Regions from separate parts of the Ammoniphilus sp. CFH 90114 genome, predicted to be linked through region 1. Evidence: riboswitches for the same ligand, from Rfam matches in the RefSeq annotation. Region 1 holds a riboswitch; each other region holds the start of a gene.
What was found. Region 1 has a riboswitch for cyclic di-GMP ahead of EIZ39_RS19450 (chemotaxis protein CheX). Riboswitches for the same ligand answer to the same signal wherever they lie in the genome.
Positions count from the first base shown of each region.

Region 2: linked by a shared signal. The riboswitch ahead of EIZ39_RS21005 (putative bifunctional diguanylate cyclase/phosphodiesterase) and the one ahead of EIZ39_RS19450 (chemotaxis protein CheX) in region 1 are both predicted to bind cyclic di-GMP.
Region 3: linked by a shared signal. The riboswitch ahead of EIZ39_RS27150 (globin-coupled sensor protein) and the one ahead of EIZ39_RS19450 (chemotaxis protein CheX) in region 1 are both predicted to bind cyclic di-GMP.
Region 4: linked by a shared signal. The riboswitch ahead of EIZ39_RS04575 (protoglobin domain-containing protein) and the one ahead of EIZ39_RS19450 (chemotaxis protein CheX) in region 1 are both predicted to bind cyclic di-GMP.

Region 1 is NZ_SDLI01000009.1:167,809-171,993, forward strand. Features, by position in the region: gene EIZ39_RS19430 (MDR family MFS transporter) at 1-346, opposite strand, end outside; gene EIZ39_RS19435 (DUF2179 domain-containing protein) at 621-1,139, shown strand; gene yyaC (spore protease YyaC) at 1,143-1,781, opposite strand; gene EIZ39_RS19445 (cold-inducible protein YdjO-related protein) at 1,983-2,243, shown strand; cyclic di-GMP riboswitch class I at 2,377-2,464, shown strand; gene EIZ39_RS19450 (chemotaxis protein CheX) at 2,556-3,008, shown strand; gene EIZ39_RS19455 (methyl-accepting chemotaxis protein) at 3,036-4,185, shown strand, end outside.
Region 2 is NZ_SDLI01000011.1:132,138-136,322, forward strand. Features, by position in the region: gene EIZ39_RS27895 (class D sortase) at 1-356, opposite strand, end outside; gene EIZ39_RS21000 (LPXTG cell wall anchor domain-containing protein) at 349-1,317, opposite strand; cyclic di-GMP riboswitch class I at 1,689-1,778, shown strand; gene EIZ39_RS21005 (putative bifunctional diguanylate cyclase/phosphodiesterase) at 1,854-4,185, shown strand, end outside.
Region 3 is NZ_SDLI01000020.1:37,122-41,306, forward strand. Features, by position in the region: gene EIZ39_RS24130 (sensor domain-containing protein) at 1-341, opposite strand, end outside; gene EIZ39_RS24135 (STAS domain-containing protein) at 381-683, opposite strand; gene EIZ39_RS27150 (globin-coupled sensor protein) at 780-2,111, opposite strand; cyclic di-GMP riboswitch class I at 2,200-2,284, opposite strand; partial or broken gene EIZ39_RS24145 (IS5/IS1182 family transposase) at 2,432-2,641, shown strand; partial or broken gene EIZ39_RS24155 (GLUG motif-containing protein) at 3,798-4,185, shown strand, end outside.
Region 4 is NZ_SDLI01000001.1:866,916-871,100, reverse strand. Features, by position in the region: gene EIZ39_RS04580 (DUF3231 family protein) at 1-415, opposite strand, end outside; gene EIZ39_RS04575 (protoglobin domain-containing protein) at 507-2,444, opposite strand; cyclic di-GMP riboswitch class II at 2,492-2,575, opposite strand; gene EIZ39_RS04570 (DUF2306 domain-containing protein) at 2,724-3,419, opposite strand; gene EIZ39_RS04565 (alcohol dehydrogenase catalytic domain-containing protein) at 3,483-4,185, opposite strand, start outside.

The DNA.
Region 1 (4,185 bases):
TCGTAACGGTAAGTGGCAATACTCCCCCGGCACCTAGACCTTGAATCACTCTGAATAGAACCAACTGCCACATGGTGGCTGACAACGCACAAAGAGCTGAACCAATAAGAAAAAGTCCAAGGGCAAACAGGTATACCTTCTTTCGTCCAAATCGATCAGCCAGTTTCCCATAGATTGGTACCGTAATTGTACTTGATAGCATATAGGCGGAAAACACCCAACTATACAGTTCAATATCCCCTAAGATCTTCTGGACCTCAGGCATTGCTGTACTCATGATCATCTGGTCTAAGGCGGCTAGAAGCATCCCTAAGGTGATACTTGCAACAACAACTCCTCTTTTCACATTTCCCCTTCTCTCTGCCGATCATTTCTTCCCATTATAATGGAAAGCTAAAGATAAGAAAACGTAAACGTAGTTCATACCAAGCTGTATCATCTTCCTTTACCCACATAACCTTTTCAGTTATTCACAAGTTATCCACAGAAAAATGTGGATAGTATGACATCCGACTTTCATCGACAATTTCCTCGGAAATAACACATTTTCCAACATTTCCATGCGATTTGGCTTTTTAGCTCATGTATGTTACCATAAGCCCCTAAAGGAGGGAAGAGTTATGGATGGTTTAGGTATTATTGCAACTATATTTATTATTAATATCGTTTACGTTTCCTTATTTACGATAAGGCTTATCTTCGTCATGAAAGGACAACGACTTCTTGCTTCCTTCTTAAGCATGATTGAAGTCTTTGTCTATCTGATCGGTCTAAATATTGTATTGGCTAATATCGACAAACCGCTCAATCTATTAGCTTACTGTATCGGTTGGGGAACAGGGGTTTATTTGGGAAGTAAGATTGAAGAATGGCTAGCCTTAGGATACGTCACCATTCAAATTGTCGTAGATTCTTCAGAGACGAACTTACCGTCTGTATTAAGAGATAAAGGATACGGAGTCACAAGTTGGCTTGCAGAGGGGAAAGATGGAAATCGCATTACCATGCTCGTGTTAGCCAAACGAAGCAATGAAAAAAAGCTCTTGAATGCCGTAGAGCAACTGGCACCAAAAGCTTTTGTCATCTCGTATGATCCAAGATATTTTAAGGGCGGATTCTGGACCAAGCGATTAAAATAAGATCTACCCAAGTAAAGGGGAATAATATTCCCCTTTTAAATGTTTAAGGTAAGTGATAACCTCCACATCCTCTTCGAACACATTAACCGTTCTCTGTTGAGGGATGGGGAAGCGTTTCATAAGGGCGGAAGACAACGTGATGACCATCGGAATCACAAGGGACAGGGAAGTTTGGGAGAGAATTTGACTGTCACTCTTCCAGTCCTTCAAATTCACGACTCCGAGAATTCCGATATCCCCTACTCCCGGCAGGTCCTTCCCTATTCCTGCGCCAGGACGAAGGGGACCAGAGAAGACGGCAAAACTTTCTATATAAGAAAACGTCCCTAGAGCAGCGTCAATGGCAATAACAAACTTACCCTTAGGAATCTCATTCCATTTTTTCGTTATATTCTTGGCATCAATGGGATCATGGATTGTCCCATACACATTCTTATATCCATTCGACTTGAGATAGGAACCCACTAAAGGGCCAAAACAATCCCCACTGACACGGTTGGTCCCAATGCAGAAGAAAACCACATCATCCCTGTTCAATTGAGAAGGAATAACTTCGGCAAAAGACCTGAGAACATCCCATTCCGTCTTGTTAATGGATTTTGTTTTTCTTTTTGGAAATATCTTCCTTAATAACCCGAACAACTTCACTCTCTCCTAACCTAAATTCCGCTTTCTTCTATTCTACCATTTTTAACTCTTACTAACACATGTGTTAGTAAGAGTTCATCTTTTGTTCAAACTTATATATTGTTGGAATTAACTGTATAGTCGCTTTCTGACTTTCGGAGGAGATAATATGGATGTTCCTTGATATTTAAGCTCCGAAGAAGGGTGGAATCGGTAATGTCTGAAAACCAAGAGCATCAACCATTGGTAACCGAGTCAGAACATATCCAAGCGCCTGAGGCTGATACACCAACCGAGGTTTGGGAATGCGAAGCTAACGAATGTAAAGGCTGGATGAGGAAGAACTATTCTCTAGATACCACGCCAAACTGCCCATTATGCCAAACCCAAATGAGGTCCGGAACACGCATGATCCCCCAATTGAAGAAGGAGTTACGACGTCGAGGAATTAACTTTGCCAGAAGAGTACGTCACTAATTAAATTAGCTGTGCCTTTAGTCCTAAGAAAAGGCGCAGCTTTTTTCATACTAGTAAACCATTGTGATGAATTTTATTGAAAATTTGCAACGCAATCGGTAAAATAGAACTACTATTATAAGTTAGATAATGATCAGATAAAAGGCAAACCTATTCGAAAGATAGGGACGCAAAGCCATGGGTCTACAGCTCATTAGAGCCACGATTGCCAGGTTGCCGATAAGCTCAAAATTCAAATTGTGCTGAACGGCTATTCTTTTTAAGAATAGTTTTTTATTTTTTCTTAAGCTGACAGAAAAGAGATGATTAACCATGACCATTAGTGGAAAGAACGCAGATATTGTCGAAACCCTCTTCCACGTTGTACCATCCGTCATACCTTTCCCAGTTTCTCTTCAACAGCCTATCAGCCTCATTCCTTCCATCCTTCAACCAGAATGGGGGGTTTTAATTGGAATTACCGGCGATATACGTGGTCGGTTGCTAGTTAAGGGAACGTCGCAAACCTTTGGTTTACTAGGCCAGAATTTATTCGGAATGACATTAGAAGGCCCAATGCTAGAATCTTTTACAGGGGAATTTGGTAATATGATCGCTGGGAATCTCTCAGCGCACATCTATCAGTTGGGCTTCACCATTGACATTACCCCTCCTACTCTCATGATGGGTGAATCGAATTTCCAGGATTCTGACCATGGCTTTAGTATTCCTATTGAGATAGAACAGGTTGGCAATATGGATATTGCTTGGCTATTACATAAGTAAAAATGATAGAGAGTGAGGTAGATCTATTTGCAATTTCTTTATAATATGCGCATCTCAAGGAAACTACTCATTGTTTTCAGCGCAATCTGTCTAATTATGGGAAGTGTCGGCTACGTTGGTCTTTACTACCTCTCTGAATCCAACTCACAGCTGCGCTCAATGTACCACGAAAGATTTTTGCCTGTGATTCAACTTATGGAGGTTAATAAGGCCTTCTCGGAGAATACTGTCATCCTCATGAATGCTGCAAGCATAAGACAGAGTGCAGAAGCTTTGAATACTTCTATCGCCAAGAATCTCGAAATTGCAAAAGAAAGCATTGAAGCTTATAGCCTATTAGACCTAACTAAAGAAGAGCAAAACCTCCTCAGCAGTTTGCAGACGCTCATGATCGCTTATGAGTCCAATACCCTTCAAACGATTGATATTGCCGCTTCAGGTGATCAAGCTGCATTGGCCATGAGACTTAATGGTTCTTCCTCTCAGAAGAAAGCATTAGAAGACACCATTAATGCCCTCGTTGAAATCCAAAGCAAGAAGTCTGGTGAATTGTATGAGCTCTCTGATCAGCAATATGTTGAAGCAAGAACTATTATTCTAGCAATGGTTTTTGGCGGTATTATACTAGCTATCCTGTTTGGTACGATTCTAACTCGCATCATCGTTAGCCCCATCAACCAAGTAAAAAACCGTCTCCAAGAAATGTCCAATTCAGGAGGGGACCTCACACAACGAATTAAGGTTACTACCAATGATGAAGTAGGCCAATTAGCACGTGAGTTTAACTCTATGCTCGACAGTATAAGAAATATTATCCAAGAAGTGCTTCATCATGCCAAGCTGGTTACAGCAACCTCAAATGATCTTACCGAGAGAGCTGTTCAAACGAGCCAAGCCAGTGAACAGATCGCAACTGCAGTAAAACAGATTGCCTCTGGTGCTGATACTCAAGTTCAGAGCATAACAGAAACATCTGTCTCTATGAACCAAATGTCAGCTGGTGTTCAACAGATCGCAGCGAATAGCCTAGAAGTAGCGGCAACGGCTAAATACACCACACAAATCGCTCACACAGGTAGAGAGACGATCGGCCATTCGATGGAAAAAATTGAAACGGTTACAACAACGGTTGTTCAGTCGGCAGACATGATGAAGATACTTGGGGAACGCTCTCAGT
Region 2 (4,185 bases), on a different contig from region 1:
AAGACCTCTAGCTCGTTTGGAGAACGATGAACCTTGGGTGGAACAGACTCTCTTTGTGGCTGAAAGGCTTGGTGTTCTACGATAGGCTCGGGATCAGGTGGTAATAAAGGAATCTCTTCCTCTACTACATCTTCTATTTTCGGGTCCTCATTAGGATCTATTGGCTCAACAGGCTCATCCTCCACTTTCCTCTCTTCCACCTTATCCTCTATCATTATTTCATCCTCTATTTTCTTCGCGTAAGCTTCTACTTCCACCTTACCAAAGTGAATACGGAAGACCGACCATGCTGTGCAAATCACTCCAATCAGGATAAATGTCAAGCCAATCATTCGAAACAACTTATACTTATACAAGACCCTTCTTCCTTTTAAGAATATAGAACCCAACCATTAGACTTAACACCCCGATAAGAAGAATCAAATACTGATGAGTTGCCGTATTAGGCAGTGTGCCACCTTGTTCTGTCGGCACATGAATCGTGAGTGCTTCCTCCGCGTCTATTGTATCCCCATCTTCTAGTTTCATTTGAGCTTTTACATGATATGTACCTACCGGCGCATCTTCAACTTCAAGAATAACTTCTTTTCCGCCCTCAACCGAATAAGCTTTACCACCGAGGGTAAACTGCCAGACTCCCCTCACCTCTTCTTCTAAATCCACAGCAGCTTGAATAGTCACTTTGCGAGTTGAGGATACATCGGCCTTAAATAGAGTAATCCTGTTTACCTTTACTTTTGGCTTTTCTTCAACTCCTTCGCTCGACTCTTCTTTTCCATCCTGGTCTTTTGTATTTTTAGTAGAACCATCGTTATTATTGGATTTTTCGTTGCCTTGATCTTCATCCGTTTCTTCCTTTGATCCTTCAACTACCGCTGTACACCCTGGACCCATTACAGAAAACGAATTCACATCAGTTGCCCCTTTTACCGAAGCTGTAATTAATTCTTGCTCCCAATTTCCTTTGATGCGAATCGTGTACTCCACTGCCTCATCTACTTTTACGGGCTGTTCAAATTTAATTCCTACCAATCCCGATATCGGATCAGGCTTATTCTGAAGTTCGAATGCGTGCGATGCATCTATTACTTCAATGTCGGGACAGAGTTCTAGCATCCAATGGCTGAGATCAGGGCCCTTTCCTTGTCCTGTTACTTGATATGTCCAAACCGATTCATTCTTATCTGGGTCAAATGTTGTATTTATAAATTCCACTTCAAATTGAACATCGTGCTGTTCATTGGCTAATACTGAAACAGAATAAATAGAAAAAACAAATAAAAATAATAACGAGAGTTTCCCTAACTTATTTAACATCTAACAGTCCTCCATTGTTTAGTATTTGTAAAACAATACACCATCCAACATTTATCAAGACGTGTCTATTTCTCTTCTCCACCTTCCTTTTTCCACCGAACGTTCTTTTACTGAATTCATTATAACTAAAAATTACACGCGTGTTTCTTCTAGTTTTGTCGACCTATGACTAGTTTTCTTATCTGGTTAATGACAAATTTCAACCATACAAAAAACAACTTTAAACCTATATAGAACATGTCTTCTCCTTCATTTTTCTCATCCTGCGCTTATAGAAGCATCCACTTATTACCGTATTCCTTGTCGATTTTCCAATTGTTTTGTACTATAATAACAGTAGAAATAGCCCTTAAGAAGCATGACGATATACCTAACGACAAAGGCAAACCTAATCGAAAGATAGGGACGCAAAGCCACGGGTCTAACGTTTCGAATGAAACCATGATAGCCGGGTTGCCGAATAGCTAATAAAGATTGGCTATTCCAACTTAAGTAGTGGAATAGTCTTTTTTATTCTTACAATAGTAGGTGAATGTATGAGAGATTTCCGTCCTCAGGAAACAACCCTAACACAAGTTCTGTTTCGTACCGGCATGATTATCTTTCTTTGCAGTTTAATTGCCTTCTTTTCCATTTACACCTTAACTAAGAAAGAATTTGAGCAACGGATTAATGAGGAACTACTCTCCATTACAGAGATTATTAAGCAATCCATCGAAAGCACCCATGAATCAACCAAAACACTAGAGCATCTAGTCGATCTGCGCCTTTTTACCATTTCTGAAGTTATTGCAGAGGAATTAAAAGGAAAGAGAATTGATGAAGTCACTCGCGAGGAATTAATTGAAATTAGCAAAAAGTGGGGCTTATCCAACATTTCTCTACTTGTACTAGAAGAAGATGGCGACATCCCAGTTGTACAGTCCACAGATCCCGATGAGATTGGCCTGAATGCTAAGGATTGGGGGTACTGGTATACAGCTATTCTTGAATTATTTGAAGGGAAATCCATCTCTGTCAATAGGGGCTTTTCTCAACCTCATTACTGGATAGGCCCTCTATCTCTTTCGGAAGTCAATGACCATCACTATAAGTACGCCTATTACTATGATGGACAGACTGATTTCATGATCAATCCTTACATTAAGGCAGAAGATATCTATCAGTTCATGGATAAAAGTGGTCCTACTCAACTTATTAACAAAATTAAAGAAAGCTACAATCATACTCGAGAGATCGCTGTCATAAATATACCTGCTTATCTTAAAGAAAAACCTGCCAGAATTATCGAACCTATTACGGATAAACCGGTTTTGTATGGAACGCACGAATACATAACGGAACAGGATGAACTCATATTTAGAAACTCGCTTGAGGCCCCTGTGTTTGAACGTTTTTCATTTAAAAGGGACGAGGAAGCTCTAGAGAAAATCTTTGTTTCTCTACCTGAAGATCGATTATTAACGATTGTGTTGGATTTGCAGAGCCAGCGTAAAGTACAATCCTATCTCATCTGGGTTTTCTCAGGGTTTTATTTACTCGCTACAATGGCTATTTTTATACTAGGCAGATTAGTAGCAAGAAGACCTGTCAAGAAGCTACAAGCCGAGCGGGAAAGATTAAAGGTAGCTGAAGAATTTAAAAGGACAGCAGAACTGCTGCCTAGTGCCATCTATAAATGTAAAAAGGATTCGAATGGAGTTTTTGTTTTTACGTACCTTGAAGGAACAGTGACTAGCATGCTTGGACTCGGTACACAGAATGTATTAGATAGACATATAGAAGACATCTTGCCTAAAAGATTAAGTCATAACTTTATTACAGCTTTAGACTTGGCCTACGTTGAAGGAAGCTCTGATTTTACATTCACCCTTGGCAATCGAACCTATCATAGCGTCCTAAAGGCTGTCGTTGATCCAGACGACTCCACTGCCGTCTTAGAAGTTGCAGGTTATTCAATAGATATTACAGAACAGGTTAAAGCAAATGAGCGAATTCATCACTTAGCTTATTATGACTCCCTTACCGCTCTACCCAATCGCGCCTGTTTTTTGGAAACCTTAGACCTTGCGATTAACGAAAACAGCGAGAAGTGTTTATCCCTGTTGTTTATTGATCTAGATGGATTCAAGCAAATTAATGATACTCTTGGTCATAACCTTGGGGATATCCTTCTGCAGCAGGTAAGTCGCCGCTTACGAAGCGGCCTTGACAAGAGTGCCTTTCTGGCTCGAATGGCAGGAGATGAGTTCACTCTCATTCTAGAAAATTATCAGAGACAAGAAACGGAGGAAAGCTGCAAACTCATCATTCATGCACTGAAAGAGCCATTTTTAATAGAAAATCATGAAATTTATATTACAACAAGCATTGGGGTAAGCTTGTTCCCCGACGATGGTGAAGACTCTCAAACTCTACTCAAAAATGCGGATATGGCCATGTATGCGTCTAAACAACAAGGGAAAAACGGCTATCATTTCTATCAAGCAGAGATGAATGAAAAAAACGTATGCAAAATGAAGATAAGACACGATCTACACCAAGCCTTAATCCAAGGAAAGGAACTATCCCTTGTTTATCAACCACAGCATTGTTTAGAGACTAATCAAATCATAGGCTTAGAAGCACTTTTGAGATGGCAACATCCTACGAAAGGGTTTATCTCACCGGCTGACTTTATCCCTGTCGCTGAAGAAAGCGGCCTCATCGAACCTCTCGGTGATTGGGTTTTATACGAGGGCTGCCGACAATTTCAACAATGGCTTCATGCAGGAATGTCTCCCCTTCGTTTGTCTATCAATCTTTCCGCTCGACAGTTTAAACAGCGAGATTTAGCTGAGAGAATTGAGAAGACGTTAGCCGAAACGG
Region 3 (4,185 bases), on a different contig from region 1:
GGTTTTCCCTCCTCATTGAGCAATGGGACAATGGTTGTCTTCACCCAGTAACAAGAGCCATCCTTTGCACGGTTTTTGACCTCTCCTTCCCAAAGGGAACCAGACCGAATGGTCTCCCATAACGCCTGAAAAAAAACAGGGGGATGATGCCCCGAATTGATGATACGATGACTTTGGCCAACCAGTTCTTCTCGGGAGTACTGAGAAATGCGGCAGAAGGCATCATTGACGTCCGTTATCATGCCACGCTCATCTGTGATCGCTAGAATCGTAGACGCATTGAGAGCAAACTCAATCTCCTTATACCTTTTGATGGATTGTTCTAATGTTAGGAACCTCATGAAAGATCAGGACCTCCTTAAAAATTGCCAAAAAGACAGCTAGGTTTCTAATAGAAAGGGAGATAAGCCCATCTCCTCAATGAATTGACGAGTTTCTTGTTCTACCCCGACGATTTGCAACCTTCCGCCTTGTAAAAATAGAAGCTTCCAAACTCCAGCCAGAACAAGAAGGGCTGATTTATCGATCCGTGGGTTTTTCTCTACAAGAAGTACAAATTCTAGAGTTCCTTCGTTCATTTCATTAATGATCTTTTGTCGGATGACCAAGGCGTCATTCTCATCCATTCGTCCATCTTCTAGGGAATAATCGGAAGCATCTAGCTTCATCACTAAGGTTGTCATGTTTTCCACACCTCCATTTATACTATAGATAAGGTGTTAACCTTATAAATGTTCAATTTTTCACATACTATTACATGAAGCAAAAGGCTTTCCCTATTACATCAATTCATTTGTGGTTTGATTTAATGAATCGGTAGAATAGGCGATCTCGGATGAAGCTTCGGAAATTTCAGCGAGCGTCTTCACAAACATCTCTAATTCCTTTTCAATGGCTTGATTTTGTTCTTTCGTTTGACACATAGCTTCTAGAATTTCATCAAAACATTCCACCGTTTGGCTTACATATTGATTCCCGCTTTCAATGAGGCTGTGGATCGATTGAACAGACTGAGAGACATGAGAGACTTGGGTATCCGTTTGGGCTACTAAGGCTGAAACACCGGAGATGGATTGCTTCGTTTGATCGGCTAGCTTTCGAATTTCACCCGCCACGACCGAGAAGCCTTTCCCATACTCACCTGCACGTGCCGCCTCAATGGCTGCATTCAGGGCAAGAAGGTTCGTTTGATCGGCAATAGAGGTAATCATCCCGACAATATCTTGAATCTTCTTTGAGACATTCTGTAAATCCTCAGAATCCTGCAGAATTTTATTCATCCTGTCACGGATGGAGTCCATGCTCTCTTGTTGATTCTCTACTAATCCTTTCCCCTTGATGGAGCGCTCCTCGGAAGCGATGGCAAGATTGCTGCCTCTCTTTGCAAAATGCATAATATGATCTGTCTGGGCGGAGAGTTCTTGTACGGAGGCACTCGTTTCTTCCGAAACTGCAGCCAACGATTCGACGGCCTGTTGAACAGCTGTATTCACTTTTTGTTTCGTTTCCTCTTGAACCTGGCGGATTCGCTGATGTTCCTGCTCGTAAGCCTCTAATACAAGTTGTTGTTCAAAGTTTAGCAGCTTGCTGCACACCATAATGGCACCTATTAAATCCGTGCGATTTTCAATATGCTTGTCCAAGATGGCTACGATCGAGCTAAACAAATCCTGAAAAGCACACATGTACCACTTGGTCTCTAATCCAACCTTGACATGGGCATGGGCAATTCGAATTCTTTTCTTAACAAATTCCTCGTCAATCTCGCCATTGAATAACTCTTGAATATGGGTTTTTAGGGTTCCTTGTAATCTCTCTACCGTACTATGCCGTGTGATAATAGCCAATAGATTGGACTGTTTCGTGATATTTCCATAAAACTGCTGAACGATGTCATCCATTTTCTGAATGATGAGGGGTTGAATCAGCTTCACTAATTTTAAGTCTTCTTCAGATAAGGAGATGATGTCTAACTGTCTACTAATCTCTCTGTCATCGATGACCATCTTACCATGAATCCGTTTACTTTGTTCAAGCAAAGAATCCATTTTGGGTTTCTTTCGCGCGATACCGAGGAACGTAAAAGCCATCGAAAAAGGACATTTGCTCATTTGGATCGGATCTCCTAGTATGTTTTAATGGTAATAAAAATAAAAAGCTATTCCAAAAAGGAATAACTTAGCATTCGTTATCGAACCTCTTGGCAACCCAACCGCCATAGAATTTCTCCCTTAGGCTTGTGGCTTTGCGTCCCCACCTTTCAATAGGTTTGCCTTTATGTAGTATTTTAGGATTATGAAACAGTTGGTTTCCATTATCTGTTTGCAGTATAACACTATACTAAACAGGAATATAGTAGTTTTGAAATTTGTAACAATTAGGTGTTAGGTGGATAGTACCAGAGGTTTGGGCATTCCCACCGCGGTTTCGGCTTCACTATTTAGCTGAATTGGGTGAAACGGTTGAAACCTTGCTCCCTGATCACGAAGGAGCGATTTCCGAGAAAGTAAGTATAGCCAAGCAGATCGTGGAAGATGAACGGTTACTTGCAAATAAAGGTGTCATGTCCGCTATTGACCCGGATGCTCGCTTTGGATGGAAAAGCTCGACTCAATCGTTTTTTGGTTACAAACAACATCTAAACGTCAAACGAATAATAAGGCTAATAGACAAAATGCAGCCAGCCTCCTAGGGAGGTTGACTGCATTTTTTTATAATTTCACTCGTTTTAATTGACTAACCCCACTAAGTCTTTTTCAAAAGGGTTACTTTTGCAGGGCTCTCTCAAAGGGGTATGACTCCCACGGTTTTTGTGGGGTCTGACCTCTTTGGTTATCGTCACCTCTATCTTTTTATGTTACCGGCGGTGGAGCAAAATGGGGTCAGACCCCGTATTACCTCGGGTTTCGGGCGATTGACCCCAATTGACTTAAGAGGTTCTTATGGAGGCCATCGATTCGTATACGTGGATAAGCGGATAACTAAGCCTAATATTTCAGTTCAAATCTTTGACTCATCTCTTCGGGAGGCCTTAAAGGAACAGAGTAAGGATAAGAATTAAAAAGAGAAGAATCCTCTTCAGTTTGAGTGGAAGATCGCTACAATGGCGCCCAACATTCAATACATCCATTTAAACACTGACACTTTCTCCAATGCTTTTTTATCGGTGGTTCAGTATGGCTAATGGAAGTAATAGATTTTCGGGTGAGAATCAAGATGTTTAACATCTTGCCCAATGGTTTCAATTGAATATGGAATCCGTTATAGAATACCGGACGAAGATTATAAAGCAGGTCAGGGACCTAATTGGTAGAATCGCCGCCAAGGCCTGCGAACGATCAACAACTGCGAAAGAACGGGTTAGACCCCATTCTTTTAAAAGAGCCGGAGGGTAGGGATTAACTCTCAACCCTCAGGTTTTTTGTTTTGGAAAGTTAACATTAAGTTTTCCTTAAATTTACTGAGTAACAATTCAGAATGAAGAAAATTGTAATATAATGTAGAGGATTGGGTAAATGTACCTACATTATTTGAAGTGGCGTCGGGAAACTGTGAGTCAGAAACTTTAGGGAAACGCTCACTAAAATCCCTAATCTCTTGTTCTAATTTAAGAAGATGGGGGGTATTCATTTCACCCTACCCAATCATGTCTTAAGGGGATTTGTCTCAGAACCGGGGGAGGGATGCTCAATCTGGGAGATTTAAAAGATAATAATCATACTATTTTAGCTGTGGGGTGATCGAACCGAATGAAAAACCTAATTTAATAGAATCTTTTCAGAATGGGGATAAAAAATATGAATTACATTAGGCGGTTAGTTGTAATTTCCATTCTATACGCATTATTTGTACAGTTCTTTCCTGAGGCTACAGCTGTTGCTGCGGGATCAGGTACGAAAGATGATCCCTATATTATTCATTCAGTAACAGATTTAAAGAATATACAGCCTACCGGTTACTATAAGCTTGGAGCAGATATTGACCTTAGTAACGAAACGAACTGGATACCCATTGGATATTACCCTGGCTCAGATTTTCAGGGTGTTCTAGATGGAGCCGGTCATACAATCAGAAATTTGACCTATATTACCAATGACTCTAGCTTGTATGGTGGAATTTTAGGCGATATTGCTCCGGATGGGATTGTTAAAAATCTTAATCTGGAGAACATCAGTATAACTGGAA
Region 4 (4,185 bases), on a different contig from region 1:
CTTGATTGTCTAGTTCCGTGGCATCCTTTAGCCATTCGTTGTATATATTTCGAATATCCTCACGAGCAGCCAACCCTAATGACATTCCATAAGCCGTTAATCCGATTCGAGCCATTTGTTTTATGTAATGTAAATAGAAGGAATCTCCGAACAATGCAGGGGCCTTGTGATTTATGTCTTGGTCTGTATAGCCTATAGGAATGGGGTGATTTTCCTTCTCAAATATTTCCGTAATTTTTGTAATATGCTTCTCGGATATTTCCAATGAGAACTCGATCAGTGGTTTAATTTGCATATCTTTTACCGTCTCTTGAAAATGCTTTAACATACAAATGGCTATCGCATCATTCATATAATTTGTCCATAAATTAGATATCTCTGATGAAGTCAACCTAATGTTATGATTAGAATCCATCCCTAACCCTCCAAGTACGCAATATATCTTTTAGTATTCTAAATAACCTTACATTTTATTCCAATTCGATCTTGACATAAAAAAAAAGACACTATCTAAGTGTCTGCCCAACTTCATATTCCGATTTCTGAATGGATACGAATTCTTCCCACATATTCATAAACAGATCAATTAAATGGGGATCAAATTGAACTCCCCTACCTTCCCATAATATATCTCTCACCTTTTCTACTGGGAAAGCCGGTTTATACGCACGTTTAGATAACAAAGCATCAAATACATCCACAATGGCGACAATTCTACCTTCCAGAGGAATGGCTTCCCCAGCCAAGGATTTGGGATAACCCTTCCCATTCCACCACTCATGATGGGTTTCTGCTATTCGAGCAGCCATCTGCAACACGGGCAGTTCTAGATTGGATAGAATCTGATGACCTATCTCAGCATGAGTTTTCATTGATTCTCGCTCTTCGCTCGTTAACGAGCCTGGTTTACTGAGGATAGAGTCAGGGATTCCAATTTTTCCAATGTCATGGAAGGGGGCTGCCGTCCGGATATGTGAAATAAATGTTTCATCACACCCTACGAGACGTGCCAATTCCGCAGATAGTCGGCCAATTCGAAAAACATGCTCTCCTGTATCTGCATCCTTATATTCTGCAAGGTGTAAAAGCTGCTCAATCGTTTCAAAAATGACCTTGCCCTCTTGTGTGCTATCCTGCATGGTTAACAAGGCACGAGATAAACCAAAGATTTTAGTTTGAGGAATATGTCTTATCTTATAAAACTGGTCAACTCCATTTTTATCCCAGACAAATAACGTTCCATCTCGATCTCCTGATACGATCGGGCAATCGGGGCAGCGAAAATGACGCCCGCGAAGTAATTCATAGCATCTTTTTCCCCTATAATCGACATTCGTCGTTCCATCTCGTTTAGCAATCATTTGTTTGATACGTTCATCCAACCAAGTAATCTTACCAAAATCGGACATATCAATTTCGTAAGCATAGATTCCAAGTACATTTAGATCACGGAAAAATAGATATGGTGTGTAAACCTCTTGCAAAACAGCCAAGGTGTAATTTACCAAATGATTCAGAGCGGTAAAAAAACGGATGAGTTTAGGCTCAGGCATACGATCTCTCACTAGAACATCACTAACCGCTTGCACCAAGCAGTCTCCAACTACCGAGTAGAAATATTGATCTACCCTGCCTTCTATAACAAGACTGCTCCAATCACGTAACGTTCGGTAAAACTCATCAGATGCCACATATATCCGATCTTGAAAAAACTGAATTAACATTTTTTCCATTGTAAGAGTAGTTTCTTCCTCTTCGGTAGGCACTTCTAACAAAGATGGGTGTTGATGGAGGCGTTGTTGATATAATTGCCTAAATTTCTTTGAAATGCTGGAGGATTGGAATGTCACCATACCCCCATATTCATTTAGTACCTCTATATCTTCATTTGTAAAGCCTACAAGATATCGAATGCGTTCCATCTCATAATGTAAGGGATTCGCAGCTCGATCCACTTCTTGCTGATTATAAGATCCTAGTATAATCTGTATATCAAAATTAAAAATGGAGTGGATGGCTTGTATCAGACTCGCCTCTTCTTCAGGTATCTCTCTATGTATAATAGATATTAGAATCTCCATATACCGATTGTAAGTGGCAACATACCAAGTAAGACCGAGCCCTATGCGGGCATGAACTTGCCCAACTCGATACCGGTCCTCAATATACTTATCATCAATATAGCCAGCCATAGAATCCATTAGGTATTTTTTTTGTGCACTCTTCAAACGACTTAGTGTACTGTGTTGATCAATTATCGTTCTAAAACTGGGTTCTTGATAGATCTCGTCATAGAGCTTATCAACGATTTCTTCAATATATGGCATAATAGTTGATTGATGCCGTGCCAAAATTAAAAGTTGTTCCTCAGTCAACCCCATATAATGAATCTGTTTTAAATGATCTTTGTTTTGAACTTGAATTCGAGTTTTCGTCTGTAACATGGTAACCTCCTGAGAACCAATCAGCATCAAGTAAATAAAAAAAACCGACCTATAATGGTCGGTTGCACTACTAGCTCCTAATCTTCCAAGTGCCCATATACAGAAGACTCCTCATTGCTTACATAACGATCGTATGGAATTTGCTTTCTAATATCATTTTACATGATTCACACTTCGAGGAAAAGTGTTATTTATATCGATTCCAATTTACACTGTTTACAACGTGGGAATGATACTTACTTATTAACGGGAAAAGGAACCTGTGTCGACTTATTCCTATCACCCCGATACGACAGCCTTCTTCTTATTATATTTCTTCTCATAATGTTTGCTAAATCCAATAATAAGCGGCGTCATGATCATGGAAGGAAGAAACCAGAGCAAAGGACTGACCGATTCTATATCTAGCAATCTAGGTGCTCCGAACACTGTAAAGGCAGTCACCGTAGCAATACAACAGCTTAACATCCCAATGATATGTTCGATGATCCAACGCATCTTCTTCATCGGTGTGATGATCCAATAATAGAGCTGCGTTGCTCCAAGAAAGACTCCGATTAGAGGAAACCACTGAAGTAAGGGAAATCCCAGTCGAAAGCCATAAATACTTATTCCTACCCCTGAGATCAGGAGTAAGGATGACAAGAGTAGGTCTACCCACTCACGATGTTTCCCTTGATGCTTTTTAAATCGTAGAACACGGACCCCATACCAAGCTGTTCCCCCACTTAAGATGGAGATAAAAACCAAGAACCATGAGAAAGCTATGGTATCTAAGTCACTTTGAGGGGATAGGATCCGATAGACCCCCATGTACAAGGCCGAGACCGAAACTGTAGCCATTGATGCGACATACACCCACCCTACTCGATTATGAACCTTGCCTCCTTTTTTCGTCAGGATCGGCACCCAGAAAATCGATAGAGCAAGAAATCCTGCAGCGATATGAAGCCACCGAAAAAAATCCATAAACATAATAAGCCTTGTTTCTCCTTTAAATTTTTCTTTCATTGTACCCCAATGTTTTCCAGCCAGCAATCACGGTTTTAATATCACTTTAATACATCCCTCTTTCTTGTGCGCAAATATATCGTAAGCTCTCTCCGCTTCCTTAAGACCGAGCTGATGAGTAATAATATCGTTAGCCACCAATTTCTTCTCGCGTAGCATCCGATAGAGTGGGGGAATAAGGTGGGTTGCCGGATTCAACCCCATTTTTAAAGTAATATTTCTTGAAAATAAGTCTCCAAGCGGAAATCCCTGATAACGGATACCATAGATTCCTGTCAGTTGGATCGTCCCTCCCTTTCGTACGACTTGGGAAGCCATCCTTATCGCCCCCATAGCTCCTCCTTGAAGCATAAGAGCAGTCTGCACTAGCTCAAGAGGTGTGAATACCCCATTCATCCCTACACAATCAATGACCACATCCGCTCCACCACGCGTTTCTTCTTTAAGCAATAGACCTAAATCATCCACTTCTTTAAAATTAAAAGCTTCTACTTTATTCGTTCGTTGAGCATGTTCTAACCGATAAGGAACGTGATCGATTGCTATCACTCTTTCTGCTCCCAGAAGCCAAGCCAACTTCTGCGTAAGCAGTCCGATTGGCCCGCTGCCTAATACAATCACCGTGTCTCCTGGTTTAACTCCAGCATGAAGGACGCTCCAGTAAGCTGTAGGAAGAGCATCTGTCAGTAAGAGAAGCTCTTCATCTGCTATCTCATTATCCTGTGGAATG